Microbaculum marinisediminis: one gene and its partner. The protein of the gene in region 1 interacts with the protein of each later gene in a pairwise test. Links are inferred from orthologs where the notes say so. Each region holds a gene or a part of one and is shown on either strand. Other genes may lie near its edges.

What was found.
Region 2: the proteins of MUB46_RS15190 (region 1) and dnaA interact in binary tests that used the Escherichia coli proteins (3 or more experiments, as listed by UniProt). The link is inferred for Microbaculum marinisediminis from one-to-one orthologs.

Annotation. Positions count from the first base shown.
Region 1 is NZ_JALIDZ010000006.1:302,375-318,620, forward strand. The notes cover bases 10,946-13,822. They hold MUB46_RS15190 (replicative DNA helicase), read right to left. Parts: upstream 13,194-13,822; coding sequence 11,697-13,193; downstream 10,946-11,696. Other genes in these bases: alr (alanine racemase), read right to left, coding at 10,946-11,700; MUB46_RS15195 (cyclopropane fatty acid synthase), read right to left, coding at 13,328-13,822. Also shown: MUB46_RS15135 (metal-dependent hydrolase), read left to right, coding at 1-499; Asp-tRNA(Asn)/Glu-tRNA(Gln) amidotransferase subunit GatC, read left to right, coding at 612-899; Asp-tRNA(Asn)/Glu-tRNA(Gln) amidotransferase subunit GatA, read left to right, coding at 958-2,436; MUB46_RS15150 (tetratricopeptide repeat protein), read left to right, coding at 2,662-3,357; MUB46_RS15155 (outer membrane protein assembly factor BamB family protein), read left to right, coding at 3,357-4,730; ribosome biogenesis GTPase Der, read left to right, coding at 4,755-6,113; MUB46_RS15165 (SDR family NAD(P)-dependent oxidoreductase), read right to left, coding at 6,110-6,862; purF (amidophosphoribosyltransferase), read right to left, coding at 6,874-8,364; MUB46_RS15175 (CvpA family protein), read right to left, coding at 8,413-9,066; DNA repair protein RadA, read right to left, coding at 9,162-10,553; more of alr, read right to left, coding at 10,555-10,945; more of MUB46_RS15195, read right to left, coding at 13,823-14,581; rplI (50S ribosomal protein L9), read right to left, coding at 14,704-15,309; rpsR (30S ribosomal protein S18), read right to left, coding at 15,541-15,795; rpsF (30S ribosomal protein S6), read right to left, coding at 15,795-16,246. UniProt on the Escherichia coli protein: The main replicative DNA helicase, it participates in initiation and elongation during chromosome replication. Travels ahead of the DNA replisome, separating dsDNA into templates for DNA synthesis.
Region 2 is NZ_JALIDZ010000004.1:147,620-152,767, reverse strand. Bases 2,289-5,148 are described here. They hold dnaA (chromosomal replication initiator protein DnaA), read left to right. Parts: upstream 2,289-2,862; coding sequence 2,863-4,434; downstream 4,435-5,148. Other genes in these bases: dnaN (DNA polymerase III subunit beta), read left to right, coding at 4,572-5,148; MUB46_RS09570 (rhodanese-like domain-containing protein), read left to right, coding at 2,361-2,798. In the rest of the region: mutM (bifunctional DNA-formamidopyrimidine glycosylase/DNA-(apurinic or apyrimidinic site) lyase), read left to right, coding at 1-348; MUB46_RS09580 (enoyl-CoA hydratase), read left to right, coding at 447-1,220; rpsT (30S ribosomal protein S20), read left to right, coding at 1,357-1,623. UniProt on the Escherichia coli protein: Plays an essential in the initiation and regulation of chromosomal replication. Binds in an ATP-dependent fashion to the origin of replication (oriC) to initiate formation of the DNA replication initiation complex once per cell cycle.

The DNA of each region.
Region 1 (16,246 bases):
GGTGCTGATCGCCAATTTCGAGATCTGCATGTACCTGGCGGCCAGGGGCGTCGAGAATTTCAGTCCCGGCAACCACGGCGGCACGCAGTCCTTCGATAACTTCGACGTCTCCTTCGTCCAGGCATGGCATTCCTCCTCGGAGATCGAGGACGGTGGCAGGCCGCTCTATCTCGGCAATCCGGCCGGCGTCGTCGTCGCCTCCAAGGCGGAGCAGGGCAAGGTGCTCTACCACATGGGGGATACCGACATTTTCTCCGACATGGGCCTGATCAACGAGATCTACCGACCGACCGTCGGCATCGTTCCGATCGGCGACCGCTTCACCATGGGCGCGAAGCTCGCCGCGATGGCCTGCACCAAGTACTTCGCGTTCGACACGATCATCCCCTGCCACTACGGCACCTTCCCGATCATCGACCAGACGGCCGACAAGTTCGTCGCCGAGGCGGCGGGGCTGAACGTGGTGGTGCCGGACCGGGGCGTCGCCGTCGATCTCTAGGTCCGGGGACTGACCTGCGCCCCGCGCGCGAGGCGTCGGGTTGCCGGGCCGCCCGCGCCGGTGATATAGCCGGCGCGACCTTTCTCATACTCTGTCCATCGGAAGCTGTCCCATGTCGGTCGACATCGACACCGTGAAGCGCATCGCGCGACTGGCCCGCATCGCCGTGAGCGAGGAGGAGGCCCAGGGCCTCCAGGGTGAGCTCAACTCGATCCTCGGCTGGGTGGAGCAACTGAGCGAGCTCGACGTCGACGACGTCGAGCCCATGACCTCCGTCGTCCAGGTTGCGATGAAGAAGCGCGAGGATGAAGTGACCGACGGCGATATCGCCGCCGACATCGTCGCCAACGCGCCGGAGACCGAGGACAACTATTTCGTCGTGCCCAAGGTCGTCGAGTAGGACGCCTGCGGGGCTTCTTGAAGAAAACCGCTGAACCGCTGACCACGCACTGACGAACATGACCGATCTCACCGAACTGACCATCGCCGAAGCCCGTGACGGCCTGAAGGCGAAGACACTCTCCGCCGTCGAGCTGACCGACGCCTATCTGAAGGCGATGGAAGCGGCGCGCGGCCTGAACGCCTATGTCGCCGAAACCCCGGAAAAGGCGCGCGAGATGGCCGCCGCTTCCGACGCCCGTATCGCGACGGGCGAGGCGCGGCCGCTGGAAGGCATTCCGCTCGGCATCAAGGACCTGTTCTGCACCGAGGGCGTGCACAGCCAGGCCGGCAGCCACGTGCTCGATGGCTTCAAGCCGACCTACGAATCGACCGTCACCGCCAATCTTTGGGCCGACGGCGCGGTGATGCTCGGCAAGCTCAACATGGACGAGTTCGCCATGGGCTCGTCCAACGAGACCTCCTACTACGGCCCGGTGATCAGCCCGTGGCGGTCGAACGCCAACAATGCCGATCTGGTGCCGGGCGGGTCGTCCGGCGGCTCTGCGGCCGCGGTCGCCGCGCGGCTCTGCGCCGGCGCCACGGCCACCGACACCGGCGGATCGATCCGCCAGCCGGCCGCCTTCACCGGCACGGTCGGCATCAAGCCGACCTACGGGCGCTGCTCGCGCTGGGGGACGGTCGCCTTTGCGTCCTCGCTGGACCAGGCAGGGCCGATCGCCCGCGATGTCCGCGACGCGGCGATCATGCTGAAGTCGATGGCCTCGGTCGATCCAAAGGACACCACGTCCGTGGATATCGAGGTGCCGGACTACGAGGCGGCGATCGGCAAGTCGATCAAGGGCATGCGCATCGGCATCCCGAAGGAGTACCGAATCGACGGCATGCCCGCCGAGATCGAGGAGATGTGGCAGAAGGGCGCCGCCTGGCTGAAGGATGCCGGCGCCGAACTCGTCGATATCTCGCTGCCGCACACGAAATATGCGCTGCCGGCCTATTACATCGTGGCGCCGGCCGAGGCCTCGTCCAACCTCGCCCGCTACGACGGCGTGCGCTACGGGTTGCGCGTCGACGGCGACGATATCGTCGACATGTACGAGAAATCCCGGTCTGCGGGATTCGGCGCAGAGGTGAAGCGCCGCGTGCTGATCGGCACCTACGTGCTCTCGGCGGGCTACTACGACGCCTATTACCTGCGCGCCCAGAAGGTCCGCACCCTGATCAAGCGCGATTTCGAGACCGTCTTCGCCGACGGAATCGACACGATCCTGACGCCCGCCACGCCGTCCGCCGCCTTCGGCGTCGCGGCGATGTCGACGGCCTCGCCGATCGAGATGTACCTGAACGACGTCTTCACCGTGACGGTCAACATGGCCGGCCTGCCGGGTATCGCCGTTCCCGCCGGCCTCAATGCCGAAGGTCTGCCGCTGGGGCTGCAACTGATCGGCCGTCCGTTCGACGAATCGACACTGTTCCAGGCCGCCAAGGTTGTCGAAGACGCCGCCGGCTCGTTCGCGCCGAAGCGCTGGTGGGCCTGAGTTCCGGACCGCACACGCGGTTTATCCGGGCGCGACGCGGACCGCTCCGCGTCGGGTTAGCCTTGATATCGGCTCAATGAGCCCTTAATCACGGGCGCCGAACGATGGTTCGCATGTCTGTTTGCGCCGGGGATTGCAGACGGGCAGGCGGCCGCGATATTTTGTCGGCCCGGACGGGCCCGCCGATTGTACGGCGTCGAGAAAAGAGAGCGCGGGCGGAACTGAATGTCCGACATTTTTCGCGAAGTCGAAGAAGATGTCCGCCGGGAACAGGCCAAGGAGCTCTGGGACCGGTTCGGGGCCTATGTGATTGGCGTTGCCGTCTTGATCGTCGTGGTCACGGCGGGCTGGCGCGGCTGGGAATGGTATTCCGCCCAGCAGGCTGCGCAGGCCGGTGCCGAGTACTACGAGGCGATGCAGCTTGCCGATGATGGCAAGTCCGAAGAAGCCCAGGCCGCGTTCGAGGCGATCGCCAAGGAAGGCGGCGGCTTCGGTACGCTTGCCCGTCTGCGCGCCGCGGCCGGCAAGGCGGCGGCAGGCGACGCGCAGGGCGCGCTCGCCGATTACGACGCCATCGCCTCCAATTCGGCGCTCCCAGTCGATCTGCGCAACGTCGCCCGCGTGCGCGCCGCCTATCTCCAGCTCGAAGCCAATGATCGCGCCGGCGTCGAGCAGCGCGTCGGTCAGATGGCCGTTGAAGGCAATCCATGGCGGGCGTCGGCGCGGGAGCTTCTCGGCCTTGCCGCCTATCAGGCCGGCGACTACGAGGTCGCGACCCAGCGCTTCGAAGAACTTCTCGGTGACAATGAAACACCGCAGGAGATGCGCGCGCGCGCTCAGTTGATGATCGCGCTTCTCGCCGCCGACCGTGCCCCGGCCCCGGCCCCGACCGAGGCCGACGCTGCGACGGATGCTCAGTGATGGCGGTATTTCGTACGCGATCGGCCCGGATCCTGCCGGCCGTCCTCATGGTCGGCGCCTTTGCCCTGTCGGCTTGCGACAGCGCGCCGTCGCTTGAGGACCTGAGCCTCGTCGCCAACCCCTTCGCGGAGAAGGAGAAGCGTCTCCCGGGCGAGCGCCGCGCCGTGATCCAGTCCACTGACGGCCTAGTGATCGATGAATCCGCCGCCGCCGCGCCGGTCAGTCTGCCGGCTGCCAAGGATATCGGCGACTGGTCGCAGCCTGGCGGCAACGCCGCCAACGCGCCCGGCAACGTCGCCGTCGGCAGCGGCGGGTCCACCTGGGCGGCATCGGTCGCCAAGGTCGACCGCAAGGGACGCCTGTCGTCGCGGCCGATCGTCTATCGCGGCCTTGTCATCGTCATGGATCAGAAGGCCAGCGTTTCGGCCTATAGTCTGAACGGCGGCGGCCGCGGCTGGACGGTTTCGCTCAGGCCCGAGAAGGAAGACAGCCCGAGCTTCAATGGCGGGGTCGCCGCGGAGGGTGGTTTCGTCATCGCCGCAACGGGGTATGGCACCGTCGCCGGCATCAGCGCGAACGACGGCGGAATCCTCTGGTCGGTCGAGCTCGGCGCGCCCGCGCGCAGCGCCCCGACGATCGCCAACGGCAAGGCCTACGTCGTTTCCTCGGACAACATCGTCTACGCGATCGCCATCGATACCGGCGAGACCGTATGGACCTATTCGGGAATCGGCTCCTCGGCCGGTGTGCTGGGCAATGCGAGCCCGGCCGTCGTCGGCAATCAGGTGATCGTGCCCTATTCGTCCGGCGAAATCCTGTCCTTCGACACCGAGAACGGCGAGCCGAAGTGGCTCGACGCGCTGACCGGCGCCAGCCGCTTCACCGCCGTCTCCGGTCTGACCGATGTCGCCGCGTCTCCGGTCGTCTACGAGGGCTCCGTCTACGCGGTGTCCGTCTCGGGACGGATGATCGGCGTCAGTGTGAAGGACGGCAACCGCCTGTGGGCGCAGAACGTCGCCAGCGCCCATACGCCCGCGGTCGCCGGCAACGCGATCTTCGCGACCACGCTCGGCGGGACCGTTGTCGCGCTCGACCGCAAGAACGGTGCGGTGCGCTGGATATCGGACCTGACGCCGGAGACCGGAGACAAGAAAAAGAAGAAGAACGACGTGTTCAGCCTTGCCGGTCCGCTGCTGGCCGGCGGCCAGCTCTGGGTCGGCACCTCCGACGGGCGGATCATCACGCTCGATCCCTCGAGCGGGTCGGTCGTATCCGCCCAGACCGTCGGCAGCCCCGTCTATGTCAACCCGATCGCCGCCGGTGGCCGCATTCTGGTCCTCGACAATTCGGGCAAGCTCACCGCCTATAACTAGGCGAACGAGCGAAAGGGCAGGGCGATGGCGCCTCCGCTACGGCCCCTCAAGGTCGCGATCATCGGCCGTCCCAACGTCGGCAAGTCGACGCTGTTCAATCGGCTCGTCGGCCGCAAGATCGCGCTCGTCGACGACCGGCCGGGCGTGACCCGGGACCGTCGCGAGGGCACCGCCGAACTCGGCGATCTCCTGATCACCCTGATCGATACCGCCGGTCTCGAGGAGGCCGATCCGGGAAGCCTGGAAGGCCGCATGCGCGCCCAGACCGAGCGCGCCGTCGACGAGGCCGACGTGTCGCTGTTCCTGATCGACGCGCGCGCCGGCCTGACGCCGACCGACCGCCATTTCGCCGACATGCTGCGCAAGACCGGCAAGCCGGTCGTCCTCGTCGCCAACAAGTGCGAGGGCGCAGCGGGCGATCCCGGTTTCTACGAGTCCTTCGCGCTCGGCTTCGGCGAGCCGGTCGCCTTTTCCGCCGAGCACGGGCTCGGCCTTGCCGACCTGCACGAGGCCCTGCGGGCGCATCTGCCGGACGAGCAGCCGGAAGACGAGGCCGCGGCGCCGGAGGACGACGGTACGGTCCGCATCGCCGTCGTCGGACGTCCGAACGCGGGCAAGTCGACGCTCGTCAATCGGCTGATCGGCGAAGATCGCATGCTGACCGGCCCGGAAGCCGGCATCACCCGCGACGCGATCGCGGTCGACTGGGAATGGAAAGGCCGGCCGGTCCGCCTGGTCGATACCGCCGGCCTGCGCCGCAAGGCGCGGGTGCAGGAGAAGCTGGAGAAGCTGTCCGTCGGGGATGCGCTACGCGCGATCCGGGCCGCCGAGGTGGTGATCCTCGTCGTCGACGAGCAGATGCCCTTCGAGAAGCAGGATCTGCAGATCGCCGATCTGGTGACGCGTGAGGGCCGTGCGCTTGTCATCGCCGTTAACAAGTGGGACCGCTGCGAGGAGCCCGACACCCGCATCCGCGAGCTGCGCGAGATGGCCGACCGTCTGCTGCCGCAGGTGCGCGGCATGCCGCTTGTCCCGGTCTCGGCGCTGACCGGCTACGGTCTGCCGAAGCTCATGCAGGCGGTCTTCAAGGTGCGCGAGCGCTGGGAGCGGCGTGTGCCGACATCGGAGCTGAACCGCTGGTTCGCGGCCTTGATCGAGCACCATCCCCCGCCGGCGGTCGCCGGCCGGCGCATCAAGCTGCGCTACGTGACCCAGGGCGCGAGCCGTCCGCCGACCTTCATCACGTTTGGAACGCGCGTCGACGCGCTTCCCGAATCCTACCGGCGCTATCTGCTGAATGGCCTGCGTGAGGCGTTCGATCTCGTCGGCGTGCCGGTGCGCCTGTACCTGCGCAAGACCGAGAACCCGTACGAGAAGAGCTAGCCGTCGATCGGCGCCGGCGGCTGCGGCCTGAGCCAGGTCTTCTGCGGGAAGCTGTAGATCAGCCCGTTATGGGTCTGGGCGGGCAGCACCATCTCGACGATCGCGGGCGCCACGTCCTCGGGCTTCGGCAGGTCGGAGAGATCCTGGCCGCGGAACAGCATCTGCTGCATGCGGGTGAACACCCGGCCGGGCCCGAACAGGTTCACCTTGATGCCGAACTGCTCGACCTCGGCGGCATAGGTCCGCGCCAGAAGCTCCAGCCCCGCCTTCGAGGCCGCATAGGCCGAATGGTAGGGCTGGCCCATATGGGCGAGGCCCGAGGTCACGAACACCGCGCGGGCGGCGTCCGACTGGCGCATCAACGGATCGAGCGAGCGGATCAGCCGCCAGTTGGCGGTCAGATTGACGGCGATGGCCTCGTCCCAGTCCTTGGCGCGGATATGGCCGACAGGCGTGAGCGCGCCGGCGATGCCGGCGTTGCCGACGAGAATGTCGAGCTTGCCCCAGCGCTTGTGGATTGCGCCGCCCAGCCGGTCGATCGCCGCCATATCGGCAAGCGAGAACGGCACGAGGGTGGCGCTCGATCCGGCTTTCCGGATCTCGTCGTCGAGCTCCTCAAGCGCGCCGGTGGTGCGGGCTATGGCGATGATGTGCGCGCCCTCGCGGGCAAGGGCGATGGCGGCGGCGCGGCCGATGCCGCGCGACGCACCGGTGACGACCGCGATGCGGTTTTCCAGACGACGTTCCATGGCGCTGCGAACTATCCGGTTTCGGCCAGAAGCGAAAGGTGCTCGTCGCGTTCGGAGGCGCTCTTGTCGGTCAGCGTCGTCGGATAGTCGCCGGTGAAGCAGTGGTCGGTGTACTGCGGCTCGTCGGCGTCGCGATGGTTATGCCCCATGGCGCGATAGATGCCATCGACCGACAGGAAGTCCAGCGTGTCCGCGCCGATGAACTTGCACATCTCCTCCAGGCTCATCTGAGAGGCGAGCAGGTTTTCCTTTTCCGGCGTGTCGATGCCGTAATAGTCGGGATGGGTGATCGGCGGGCTGGCGATGCGCATATGCACTTCCTTCGCGCCCGCCTCGCGGATCATCTGCACGATACGCGCCGAGGTCGTGCCGCGCACCAGGCTGTCGTCGATGAGGACGACGCGCTTGCCGGCGATCTGGCTGCGGTTGGCGCTGTGCTTCAGGCGCACGCCGAGCGCGCGGATCTGCTGGGTCGGCTCGATGAAGGTGCGGCCGACATAATGGTTCCGGATGATTCCGAGCTCGAAGGGGATGCCGGACGCTTGCGAATAGCCGATCGCCGCCGGCACGCCGGAATCGGGCACCGGCACGACGACATCGGCGGGCACGGGCCGGTCGCTGGCCAGCTCCTGGCCCATGCGCTTGCGCACCTCATAGACGCTCTTGCCGCCGACGACCGAGTCGGGCCGCGCGAAATAGATGTATTCGAAGATGCAGGGACGCACCTTCTGCGGCGGAAACGGCTTGTGCGATTCGATGCCGTCCTTCGAGATCACGACGACCTCGCCGTTCTCGACGTCGCGGACGTAGCGCGCGCCGATGATGTCGAGCGCGCAGGTTTCCGACGCGAGGATCGGCGTACCGTCGAGGTCGCCGAGCACCAGCGGGCGGATTCCAAGCGGGTCCCGCGCGCCGATCAGCTTCTTGTTGGTCAGCGCCACCAGCGAATAGGCGCCTTCGATCTGGCGCAGGGCGTCGATGAACTTGTCGACGAGGCGCGGTTTCGTGCTGCGTGCTATGAGGTGAAGCATCACCTCGGTGTCCGACGTCGACTGACAGATCGCGCCGTCGCGGATGAGCTGGCGGCGCAAAGACAGCGCATTGGTCAGGTTGCCGTTATGGCAGACCGCGATGCCGCCGCCGGCCAGGTCGGCATAGAGCGGCTGGACGTTGCGCATGATCGTGTCGCCGGTGGTGGCGTAGCGGCAGTGCCCGATGGCGGCCTCGCCGGCAAGCCGATCGATCACCGAGGCCTTGGAGAAGTGGTCGCCGACCAGTCCCATCCGCCGCTCGGAATGAAAGTGCCGGCCGTCGAAGGTGACGATTCCGGCCGCTTCCTGTCCGCGATGCTGCAGGGCGTGCAGGCCGAGCGCGGTGAAAGCGGCGGCGTCGGGATGGCCGAAGACGCCGAAGACGCCGCATTTCTCACGCAGAAAATCGCCCTCGACGTCATTAGCCACGTCACCTGGGCAGGTATTTTGACCCTCGTCGGGGTGTGTCATCGGGTGCTCCGGGTCGGCGCCGCGCAGTCCGCGCGGAGCCGGGGACCATTACTGGTTGGCGCCGCGCGTACTGTCGAGCAACTGGTTGAGGCCCTGCCTTTCGGTGGGCTGGTAACTCTGATCCGTCTGGTCGCCGTTTCCTGCTGCGTCGTCCCCTTCGGGGGCGGGCGCTTCCTCGCCTGGACCGCCGCGATTGCGCAGCTTCTCGAGGATCGCCTTTTCCGGGTCCTCGGGCAGAAGCGCGATGATCGCATCGCCGGTCTGTTTCAGGATCGGCGCCGAACGGGCGTCGCGGATCCAGTTTGGCTGGTTCTCGACCGGCACGAGCCAGACGAGGAACATATAGGCGATCACGACGAGAAGTAGACCCCTGAAAAGGCCGAAAATGAATCCGAGCGTGCGGTCGAGCGCGCCGATCCGGCTGTCCAGGATGAAGTCGGAGATGCGCATCGTGATGAATGACACGACGATGAGCGTGATCACGAAGATGCCGACGGCGAGCGAGATGTCGGCCAGCCAGTTCGGCTCCACCATCGCCCGTACGTCCGCCTGGAAGCGCGGAAAGAAGTAGAGCGTCGCGCCGGCGGCGACGACCCATGAGGCGATCGACAGCACCTCCCGCGTCAGCCCGCGCACCATGGCGAGCAGCGCCGAGATCAGCATGATCGCTACGACTATGAAATCGAGCCCCGTAATCACCATTTTCGCGGGGAGCCTCCGTTGCGCGAGCCGAGGTTAATTACGCCGAATTTCCAGATGGCGCAAACGCATCGCAGCCAAAATCCCCAGACTCGGGCTCAATCCTGGTCGCGTTTGGGCGCTTCGGCAGCGATCCGCGCCACCAGGCCGGCGAGAGACTCGATCGGATCGATCGGGATCGGCGGCGCGTCACCGGCCTCGGCGATATTGCCGGCAGGAGCCAATGCCTTGGAAAACCCCAGCTTTTGGGCCTCGCGCAGCCGCGCCGAGGCATGCGCGACGGAGCGCACCGCGCCCGACAGGCTGATCTCGCCGAAAAACACCGCATCGGCGGGCAGCGGCGCCTGTGCCAGGGAAGAAACCAGCGCCGCCGCGGCGGCGAGATCGGCGGCCGGCTCGATGATTCGCAGGCCGCCGGCGACATTGAGATAGATGTCGTGCCCGCCGAGCTTCAGGCCGCAATGGGCGTCGAGCACGGCCAGCACCATCGAAAGACGGCTCGAATCCCAGCCGACGACGGCGCGCCGCGGCGTGCCGAGCGGGGAGGGCGCGACGAGCGCCTGCATCTCGACGAGGAGCGGCCGCGTGCCCTCCATGCCGGCGAAGACGGCGGCTCCGGGGCTTGCCGCATCCCGGTCGCCGAGGAACAGGGCCGACGGGTTGGGGACCTCGATCAGGCCCTTGCCGGACATCTCGAAGACGCCGATCTCGTCCGTTGGCCCGAATCGGTTCTTGACCGAACGCAGGATGCGGAAGCGGTGTGCCCCGTCGCCCTCGAAGTAGAGCACCGCGTCGACCATGTGTTCGACCACGCGCGGCCCGGCGATCTGGCCGTCCTTGGTGACGTGCCCGACGAGGATGACCGTGGTGCCGCTCCGTTTGGCGAACCGGATCAGTGCCTGTGAGGTTGCGCGGATCTGGGTGACGGTCCCCGGCGTCGAATCGACCGTTTCCGTCCACATGGTCTGGATCGAATCGATGATCAGCACGTCCGGGGGCGTACCGGTCGAGACGGTTGCCAGGATATCCTCGATCCTGGTCTCCGCGGCGAGCGCGACGGCGGCCTCGCCAAGCGCCAGCCGTTCGGCGCGAAGGCGGATCTGGCCGATCGCCTCTTCGCCCGAGACGTAGACCACACGTCGTCCGCTTTCGGCGACGGCCGCCGCCGTCTGGATCAGCAGGGTCGACTTGCCGATGCCGGGATCGCCGCCGATCAGGATCGCCGATCCGCGCACGAAGCCCCCGCCGGTGACCCGGTCCAGTTCCTCCATGCCGCTGGGCGTACGCGGCGCATCCTCGGTGGTGCCGGCGAGCGGCTGCAGGTCGATGACCCGGCCCTTGCCGGGCTTCAGGCCGGGCGACGCGAGCGGCCCGCCGTCGGAATCCTCGATAAGCGAGTTCCAGGTGCCGCAGGATTCGCAGCGGCCGGCCCACTTGGAGCTGACCGCGCCGCAGGTCTGGCAGACATACTGGGTGGTTCGCCGGGCCACCTCAGCCGTCCTTGACGATATGCCGGAAGCGGCGGCCCAGGTTCGTCAGGATCTCGTAGCCGATTGTGCCGGCCTTGTCGGCGAGATCGTCGACGGTGAATCGATTTCCAAGAAGTTCGACGTAATCGCCTGTTTTGACGGCGTTTTCGTCGAAATCGGTGATGTCCACGGCGATCATGTCCATGGAGACGCGGCCGACCACCGGCGCGGCCTGGCCATTGATGGTGACCTCGGCGCCGGGCCGCCCGTCGGCGGAGCCGCCGGCGCGCAGGTAGCCGTCTGCGTAGCCGGCCGACAGGATCGCGAGCCGGCTGTCGCGCATCAGCCGTTCGGCCCCGCTGTAGCCGACCGGCGTGCCGGCAGTGGCCTCGCGAATGCGGATGACGCGCGCCTCGACGGTGATGACCGGGCGCATGGGATTGGGAATGCCGCCGACGGCGCGACCGCCGTAGATCGCCACGCCCGGGCGCACCAGATCGAAAAGGAAGTCTCCGCCGATGATTGTTCCCGCAGAATTGGCGAGGGACGCCGGCGCGTCGGGCAGGCGCTTGCGCAGGTCGGTGAACCGCCTCAGCTGCTCGCGGTTCAGCGGATGGTCCGGCGTATCGGCGCAGGCGAGATGGCTCATCACCAGGGCGAGCCGGAAATGATCGAAATGCGAGGGATCCTCGGCCAGCGCGTCGGCTTCGGCCAGCGTCAGGCCGAGCCGGGTCATGCCGGTATCGACGTGGACGGCCGCGGGCAGGGACTGGCCCCATTGCCGGCAATGGCCGGCCCAATGGTCGATTTCCTCGAGGCTGCCCAGAACCGGGCGAACGGCATAGTCGCGGAAGACGGACGCGGCGCCGTAGGCCAGGCCCTCCAGCACGTAGATCGTCGCATCCGGGGCGGCCATGCGCACCCGACGCGCTTCCGACAGGATCGCCACGAAGAAGGTCTTGCAGCCGGCTTCGGCCAGCGCGGGGACGACGCGTTCGATGCCCAGCCCGTAGGCGTCCGCCTTGACGACGGCGGCCGCTTCGGCGGGCTCGGCGCGCCGGGCCAGGGCCTTCCAGTTCGCCTTCAGAGCCGAAAGATCAATGGTGAGGCGACCGGCGACTTCGAAATCCTGAAGGTCGTCGGGAAAATCGTGCTTTCGGCCTGTCATTCGATCCGTTCCGGCAACCTTGCATCGGAGGCCAGGTTCTCGAAGCGGGTGAATTCGGCCTGGAAGGACAGGTTCACCGTGCCGGTCGGACCATGGCGCTGCTTGGCGATGATAACCTCGGCGAGCCCGTGCGCCAGCGCCATCTCGTCCTGCCACGTCTCGAATTCCGGCGTGCCTTCGCGCGGCTTCTTGCCCTTGAGGTAGTATTCTTCGCGATAGACGAACATCACCACGTCGGCGTCCTGCTCGATCGAGCCGGATTCACGAAGGTCGGCGAGTTGCGGGCGCTTGTCCTCCCGCGCTTCGACCTGACGCGAAAGCTGCGACAGTGCCAGAATCGGCACGTTCAGTTCCTTGGCTAACGCCTTGAGGCCCGTGGTGATTTCGGTGATCTCCTGCACGCGGCTGTCCTGTGACCGCCGGCTCGAGCCCTGCAGCAGCTGCAGGTAGTCGATCACCAGCATGTCGAGCCCCTTCTGCCGCTTGAGCCGGCGGGCGCGGGCGGCGAGCTGGGCGATCGACAGGCCGCCGGTGGCGTCGATGTAGAACGGGATCGACTGAAGCTGCGTGGCGACATCCACCAGCCGGTCGAATTCCTCCCGGGTCGTCTTGCCGCGCCGGATCGTCTCGGAGGCGACAGCCGCCTGCTCGGATATGATACGGGTGGCGAGCTGCTCGGGCGACATTTCCAGCGAGAAGAAGCCGACGATGCCGCCGTCGAGGGCCTCGACCCGCCCGTCGGGCAGCGTCTGGGCCTTGTAGCGGGCGGCGATATGGAAGGCGATGTTGGTCGCAAGCGCGGTCTTACCCATGGCGGGGCGGCCGGCCAGAATGACCAGGTCGGAGGGCTGCAGACCGCCGAGCGTTTCGTCGAGGTCGCGCAGGCCCGACGAGATGCCGGACAAGTGCCCGTCGCGCTGATAGGCCTTGCTGGCCATATCGATGGCATCCTTGAGCGCCTCGGCGAACCGCAGGAAGCCGGACCCGTACTTGCCCGTCTCGGCGAGTTCGAACAGCCGCTGCTCGGTCTGCGCGATCTGCTGGGCCGGCGGCATGTCGACCGGGGCGTCGTAGGCCAGGTTGACCATGTCCTCGCCGATCGAAATCAGCCGCCGGCGGGTGGCGAGCTCGTAGATCGTGCGCCCGTAGTCTTCGGCGTTGATGACCGTGGTCGCGGCGGCGGCGAGGCGGGCGAGATACTGGGTGACCGGAATCTCGCCAATCGGCTCGTCGCGTTCCAGGAAGGTCTTCAGCGTGACCGGCGTGGCCGTCTTGTTGCCGCGAATCAGCTGGCTGATGACATCGAAGATGCGCTGGTGCACCGACTCGAAGAAGTGCTCGGGCGCCAGGAAATCCGAGACCCGGTAGAACGCCTCGTTGTTGACGAGGATCGCGCCCAAAAGCGCCTGTTCAGCCTCGATGTTGTGCGGGGCCGCGCGGTATTCACTGTCTTGCCGCTCGTCGAGCGGCCGGGGGAGGGCCTGGATCGTCATGGCTCGTTAGTGGCAGATTCGCGATGCGCTGGCCTGCCCGAATCGGCGCGCACTCGAGGCAATAGGCTAACGCATTCACGCTATCCAATTAGTTAACAGATTCTAAACTTGGAATCGCGAAGCCACTTGACGACTCACTCCGCCGCTTCCTTGCGGGGAATCAGCGCGCTGTCGCGCTTGCGCAGCGCCTCTTCGGCATCGCCGATATAGCCGCGTGTCAGCGGCACGGTCTCCAGCGTCTTGGAGAGCTGGATCTGGAAGTTCATCATGCCCTGATTGCGGAACGAGACTTCCGATCCGGCCAGGTAGAACTCCCACATCCGGCAGAAGCGCTCGTCGTAGAGCCCGGCCGCCTGCTCGCAATTGGCCAGGAAGCGGCGGCGCCACTCCCTCAGCGTCTCCGCATAGTGCAGTCGAAGGATCTCGATATCGGTGACGAACAAGCCGGTCTTCTCGATCACCGGCAGCACTTCCGACAGCGAGGGGATATAGCCGCCGGGGAAGATGTACTTCTGGATCCAGGAATTTGTCTCCCCGGGCGGGCCGAAGCGGCCGATGGAGTGCAGAACCATCACGCCGTCGTCGGTGAGGAGATCGCGGACCTTGGCGAAGAATTCCGGATAGTGGCCGACACCGACATGCTCGAACATGCCCACCGAGACGATACGGTCGAACTTGCCCTCGAGCGTACGATAGTCCTGCAGGCGGAAATCGACGCGGTCGTCCAGTTCCTTCTTCTCGGCGCGCGACCGGCTCAGCGCGTGTTGTTCCTCGCTGAGTGTCACGCCGACGACGGAAACGGGGTTGGTCTCGGCGATATAGAGGCCCAACCCGCCCCAGCCCGAACCGATGTCGAGCACGCGCTGGCCCTTCTCGATCTGCAACTTGGCGGCCAGATGCCGCTTCTTGGCGAGCTGGGCCTGCTCCAGCGTCGCGGTCGGGGTCTCGAAATAGGCGCAGGAATATTGCCTGTCGGAATCGAGGAACAAGTCGTACATGCGCCCGTCGAGATCGTAGTGATGGGCGACGTTGTCCTTGGCCTTGCCGATCGGATTGAACTGCCGGACGCGGCGGGTGAGGTAGCGGTAGACGCGCTCGGCGATGATCCACCACGGCAGGTGCGTGGGATCGTCGCGGCGCAGGACGATGTCGAGGAAATCGTAGATCGAGCCTTTTTCGACGACGAAGGTGCCGTCCATATAGGCTTCGCCGAGCTTGAGCTCGGGATTGGAGACCACCGCCCGTTCCACCGCCGCCGTCGTAAAGCGAACATGGACGGGTTCGCCCGTGCCGTCCCCGTAGACCCGGGTGACGCCCCTGTGGTCGGTGACGTGCAGGTCGCCTTCCCTGGCGACCTTCGACAGAGCGTAGTGAAGCAGACCGTTCATTTCCCCCGGTCAACCCAATGCAGACTGCGACGCTGATGGAAATTAAAACATCAAGCGGCGGTCGGGTTCAATCGGGGGAATAGGGGCGACGGCCGGAAATTTCCGGCCGTCGTACTGTTGGTTTAGAGTTTTTCGGCGTCCGAGGCCTCGTCGACACCCGTCTCGGCGGTCTCTTCCGCCTCGGCTTCGGCGTCTTCCTCGAAGAACTCTTCGGCTTCCAGCTCTTCTTCTTCCTCGGCCTCGATCGTCACATCCTCGCCGCGCGCCTGACGCTCGGCTTCTTCTTCCGAGCGGGCCGCATTGACGGTGACGGTCGCGTCGACTTCCGGATGCAGGCGGACCGGGACCTCGGTCAGGCCCAAGGTCTTGATCGGCGAATTGAGAACCACCTGGCCGCGGGTGACCGAGAGACCGGCTTCGGTCAGCGCATCGGCGATATCGCGGCTGGACACGGAACCGTAGAGCTGGCCGCGCTCGCTGGCCTGACGGATCAGCACCACGGCAAAGCCGTTCATCTTGGACGCGACGGCCTCGGCTTCCGACCTGAGCTCGAGGTTACGGGCCTCAAGTTGGGCGCGCTGCTGCTCGAAGAGCTGGCGGTTGGTCTCGGTGGCGCGCAGCGCCTTCTTCTGCGGCAGCAGGAAATTGCGCGCGAATCCGTCGCGCACTCGCACGACGTCGCCCATCTGGCCAAGTTTTGCGATGCGTTCGAGAAGGATGACTTCCATCACTTTTACTCCCGGAATGGATTAGTGGATCCTGGTTCCGGCAGGACGCATGCTGACCAGCTTGCAGGCGCGCGAGCGCCCGAAACGCGTGATCGGCATGTGCGGTACGATGGTGTTTGTCATCGTCTCAGCTGTCCCGCCGGTTCGGCGGTTAGAGCCGGCTATTCGATGGAATGCCAACCCAACCAGAAAGCGCCGCGGGCAGGGCCCGCGGCGCGGTGAAATCGATACTTACTTCACGATATAGGGCAGAAGGCCCAGGAAGCGGGCGCGCTTGATCGCCTTGGCGAGCTCGCGCTGCTTCTTCTGCGACACCGCCGTGATGCGGCTCGGAACGATCTTGCCGCGCTCCGAAATGTAGCGCTGCAGCAGCTTCACGTCCTTGTAATCGATCTTCGGGGCGTCGGCGCCGGAGAACGGGCAGGTCTTGCGACGGCGGTGAAACGGCCGACGGACCGGCAGCTGTGCGATATTCGGAATGGACATTACTCTTTACCCCCCTCGCTGGCGGAGCCTTCGCTGGTTCGCGGACGGCGCTCGCCCCGATCGCCGCGGTCACCTCTGTCGCCCCGGTCACCTCTGTCACCGCGGTCACCTCTGTCACCGCGGTCGCCCCGGTCACGCGGACCACGGCGGTCGTCGCGTTCGCGCCGAACCAGGATCGCCGACTGGCCTTCTTCGTGCTCTTCGACACGGATGGTCATGAAGCGCAGGATGTCGTCGCTGATGCGCATCTGACGCTCCATCTCGGCCACCGCCGCGTGCGGGGCGTCGATATTCATGAGCGAGTAATGCGCCTTCCGGTTCTTCTTGATCCGGAACGACAGCGGGCGGACGCCCCAGTATTCGGTCTTTGCGATGGTACCGCCATTTTGCTCGATGACGGCCTTGTACTGTTCGGTCAGCGTCTCGACCTGCTGCGCTGACACGTCCTGGC
Region 2 (5,148 bases), on another replicon or contig:
GCCGGCCTCGGCAATATATATGTGTGCGAGGCGCTGCATCGCTCCGGCCTGTCGCCGACCCGCCCGGCCGGCACACTATCCTCCGCGCGCCCCAGGAAGAAGCCCGGGCCCCGCGCCGAGCGACTGGTTGTGGCGATCCGCGATGTCATCGCCGAAGCGATCGCAGCCGGCGGCTCGAGCCTGCGTGACTACGTCCATACCGACGGTTCGCTCGGCTATTTCCAGCACACCTTCCGCGTCTACGATCGCGAGGGCGAGCCCTGCCGGACGCCGGGTTGCACCGGCACCGTCAGGCGCATCGTCCAGTCCGGCCGCTCGACCTTTTACTGCCCCCGCTGTCAGCGCTGAGCGTGCGATCCTCGCCTGCGACCAGCGGTCGGGTTGCAGACGGGCTGGCGCTCCTGTAGCGCTATCGCCCGAACGCAACGTCAGCCCGGGGAGTGAAAATGGCCTACGAGAACATCCTGGTCGAGACGCGCGGCCGCGTCGCGCTGATTACGCTCAATCGGCCCAAGGCCCTCAACGCGCTGAGCTCCGGCCTGTTCGTCGATCTGAACGCCGCGCTCGATAGCTTCGAGGCCGACGAGAACATCGGCTGCATCGTCCTGACCGGCAGCGAGAAGGCCTTCGCCGCCGGCGCCGACATCAAGGAGATGCAGCCCTACACGTCGGTCACAGCCTACCTGACCGACCTGATAACCCCCTGGGAGCGCGTCTCGCGCAACCGCAAGCCGATCATCGCGGCGGTGGCCGGCTACGCGCTCGGCGGCGGCTGCGAGCTCGCCATGATGTGCGACTTCATCATTGCCGCCGATACCGCCAAGTTCGGCCAGCCCGAGATCAATCTCGGTGTCATGCCCGGCGCCGGCGGCACGCAGCGGCTGACGCGCTTCGTCGGCAAGTCGAAGGCGATGGACATGTGCCTGACCGGCCGGATGATGGATGCCGCTGAGGCGGAGCGCTCGGGGCTGGTGAGTCGCATCGTACCGGCCGACGAGCTGGTCGACACGGCAATGGATGTGGCGGCCAAGATCGCCGACATGTCCCTTCCCGCCGTGATGATGATCAAGGAGTCGGTCGACCGCGCCTACGAGACCACGATGTCGGAGGGGGTCCGCTTCGAGCGGCGGGTCTTCCATTCGCTGTTTGCCACCGAGGACCAGAGCGAGGGCATGCAGGCTTTCATCGACAAGCGCAGCCCGAACTTCCGCAACCGTTGAGCCCGGTTGACGGGGCGAAGGGGAACCGTTTATACACCCGCCGACGTGCGGTGGGATTGCGTGCCTGCCGCCTTTGGTGTTTTTGGCGCGGCGTGGCGGGACTAGACCCCGAGCCGGCCAGTTTCGGAGATGCTTTATGGCGAATACCCCGTCGGCCAAGAAGGCGGCGCGCAAGATCGCGCGACGGACGGCCATCAACAAGACGCGCAAGAGCCGCGTGCGCACGTTCGTTAAGCAGGTCGAAGCGGCGATCGCCGCCGGCGACCGCACCAAGGCGACCGAGGCGCTCCGCGCCGCCGAGCCGGAGTTGATGCGCGCTGCCCAGAAGGGCGTGATGCATGCCAATACCGCGTCCCGGAAGGTGTCGCGGCTTTCTGCCCGGGTTAAGGCGCTGCCGGCCTGATAGGCCGTCGCCGACACTGCGGTCAGTGGGATCGAGAGGCCCGGCCGATCGCCGGGCCTTTTTCTTTGTCCAGATGCGGCCGGCGCGGCAGGATTTGGCGTCGGCAATTGCCTCTGGCGCAAGGATGGCCGGTTTTTCAATGCCTTATGGCGGAACGCACGTCGTGCGCATTGTGGCAGAGCGGGCATCGTCATTTCGCGCAGTCGTTCTGTTGATATTTCAAGGGCTTGGCGACACGACGGTCGGCAGGGCCGGATTCCCGCTGAGGCCCGGGTGGCGGAACGATGGCCGGGTACGGGCGCGATGGCAAATTTTCCGGTAGTGGCCGCGAAGTAACGGCGGTCCGGTTTTCGCTGACTCGTCAGTTGGTTGGTCTCGGCGCAGTGGCGCGCCATGCGGGAATGCGTCGTCTATGCCGCAGATTTTTGACGCCGCAGCGGTTGCCCTTATCGGGCCCCCTGTGTAAAGTCCAAGTCATCGGGGCGGCCGTAGAGTACTCAACCTTTTTGGCAAGAATTAAGGGCTTGGTAAACAAGCGGCGGAGAGCTTTTGTCGTGTCTATACTTTCGGTTGAGATAGTATTTGTGCCTAGCAAGTGTGTGGGCGGAACAGGCGTGTTTTTAGCCTGATATCGGCCCGTCCGGCGATCCGCCGAACGGGTATTGCTTGAAATCGGTAGTGTGGTTCGAGGCCGGGGGCGTGATTGCCTCTCCGGTGGAATGCGGGGCTGTGTGTGGATGTCGGTTGGCGGTTACCAGGCGGATGTGCCGGCCAGCGAAGTCTGGCGCAGGCTTTCCGAGGATCATGATGCGCTCCTCATCGACGTGCGCAGCCAGGCCGAGTGGATGTTTGTCGGTGTCCCCGATCTTTCGTCGATCGGGAAGGAAGCGCTCCTGCTCGAATGGCAGCGTTACCCCGGCATGCTGAGGAACGCGGAATTCGTTGCCCAGCTTCGCGGCGCGCTCGGCGGGCGCGGAGCTGGTGAGGACACGGCACTGTATTTCCTGTGCCGGTCCGGCGGTCGCAGTGCGGCGGCTGCCGCGGCGATGACGGCCGCCGGCTACCGCAACTGCTTCAATGTGGCGGACGGTTTCGAGGGACGTCTCGACGGAACTCGGCACCGCGGGGCCGTAGAAGGCTGGAAGGCTTCGGGTTTGCCTTGGGTTCAATCCTGAGGACGCCCGGCGTTCGGATAACAGGGTCCCGATTTCTGGGGTGTGGTTGGAGAAAGGAAGGAAGATGGACTTGCGAGGACGTGGCGCCTCAGCGCGCCGTCAGGAGGTCGATGAGTTCGACCATCCGGCAGCGCATGCCGGCAGCGTCGCTCTCGAGGGGGCGGACGGATCCAACAACGGCGACGAGGGGCGGACTGTGGGCAAGGGCAGCGGCGATCATGGTGATTCCTGGGGGCGCATAGTCCAGCGTTTACGCGCCGAGTTCGGCGAAGACATCTACCGGAGCTGGTTCCGGGGGCTGGCGTTCGTCGAGCTGTCCGGCATGACCGTGGTGCTTTCGGTTCCCACCCCCTTCCTGCGCATGTGGATCAGAACCAACTACGGCAACCGTCTGCTTGCGCTGTGGCGCGCGGAGAACGGTGGCATCGAGCGCATCGACATTCGGGTGCGCGGCGTGGAGACCGTTCAGCCCGGCGAAAAGCCGGCGATGCCCGCGCTGGTGCGCCGGCCCAAGGAGGAGCGCCCCGTCGAGGCCGCCGGGGCCCGGCTCGGCGCCGTTTCGGCCGCCGCAGAGAGCGCGCTGGAGAGCGCCCCGCTCGATCCGCGCTTCCAGTTCGGTTCCTTCGCGGTCGGTGTCTCCAACAAGATCGCGCACGACACGGCGTTGGCCGTCGCAGCGTCCGGCGCCGAAGGGTCGATGTTCAATCCGCTGTTCATCCACGGTGGCGTCGGTCGCGGCAAGACGCACCTGCTCCATGCCATCGCCTGGAAGGCCGCGGAGGCCAATCCCGGGCGCCGTATCCTCTATATGTCCGCCGACCAGTTCGTGTTCCGCTTCGTCACGGCGCTGCGTTCGGACTCGGCCATTGGCTTCAAGGAAAAGCTGCGCTCGATCGACTTGCTGCTGATCGACGACCTGCAGTTCCTGCAGGGCAAGGCCACCCATCGCGAGTTCGGCCACACCATGAACGCGCTGATCGAGGGCTGCCGTCAGGTTGTCATCGTCGCCGACCGGCCGCCCTCCGAGCTGGACGGTTTCGACGACCGGACCCGCTCGCGCCTTGGCGGCGGGCTCGTCGCCGGCATCGGCAATCAGGAGCTGCCGCTGCGGCGTCAGATTCTCGAGGCCCGCGTCACCACGCTGGCCGAGCGCGGCCAGAAGATCGAGCTGCCTGTCGACGTGCTCGATTTCGTGGCGCGCAACGTCGCCTCGAATGGCCGCGAGCTCGAAGGCGCGCTCAACCGGCTGGCCGCTTACAGCTGCTTTGCCGGGTTGCCGATCACGGTCGAGCTCGCCGAGCGGGCGATCCGCGATCTCGTCGCCGCCCAGGAGCGTCCGCAGATCCGTATCGAGGACATCCAGCGGGTCGTCGCCGTCCACTATCAGGTCAGCCGCTCCGATCTGGTATCCAGCCGGCGCACCCGCGCCATCGTGGTGCCGCGGCAGATCGCCATGTATCTCGCCAAGGTCCTGACGCCGAGATCCCTGCCGGAAATCGGCCGCCGCTTCGGCAACAGGGACCACACAACGGTCCTGCACGCGGTCCGCAAGATCGAAGGCCTGATCGGTCGCGACCAGTCGCTTGCCCGCGATATCGAGTCGCTCAGGCGGCGGATCGAGGACGGGGAGGGCTGAAGCCCTCCCTTTACCTCTCCGGCTCTTGCAAAAGCCGCGCATTCTGGGCAAGTTCACTTCCCTTTCCCCGTAGGGGCATGGGGTGAACACGCCGGCCGGTTTCCCGATCGGTTGGCGAGACGACAGGATTCCTGATCATGCGTGTCACGCTCGAACGCGCCGCGTTCCTAAAGTCGCTCGGTCACGTGCACCGCGTCGTGGAGCGGCGCAACACGATACCGATTCTTTCGAACGTGCTGATCCGAGGCGACGGCGCCGCGTTGCAGCTCAAGGCCACCGATCTCGATATCGAGGTGGTCGAGACGGCGGCCGCGGACGTCTCGCAGGCTGGCGCCACCACCGTGCCGGCCCATGTCGTCTACGACATCGTCCGCAAGCTTCCCGACGGCGCGCAGGTGGCGCTGGAATCGGGGCCGGATTCGAGCACGATCGTCTTGTCGGCCGGCCATGCGCGCTTCTCGCTCCAGACGCTGCCGGAATCCGACTTCCCGGACATCACCGCCGGCGATTTCAGCCATCGCTTCGTCGTGCCGGCGTCGGCGCTGAAGCGGCTGATCGACAAGACCCAGTTCGCCATCTCCCAGGAGGAGACGCGCTACTATCTGAACGGCATCTACCTGCACACCGTCGACGACGGCGAAGGCCTGATGCTGCGCGCGGTGGCGACCGATGGCCATCGCCTTGCCCGTGTCCAGACCGAGGCGCCGGACGGAT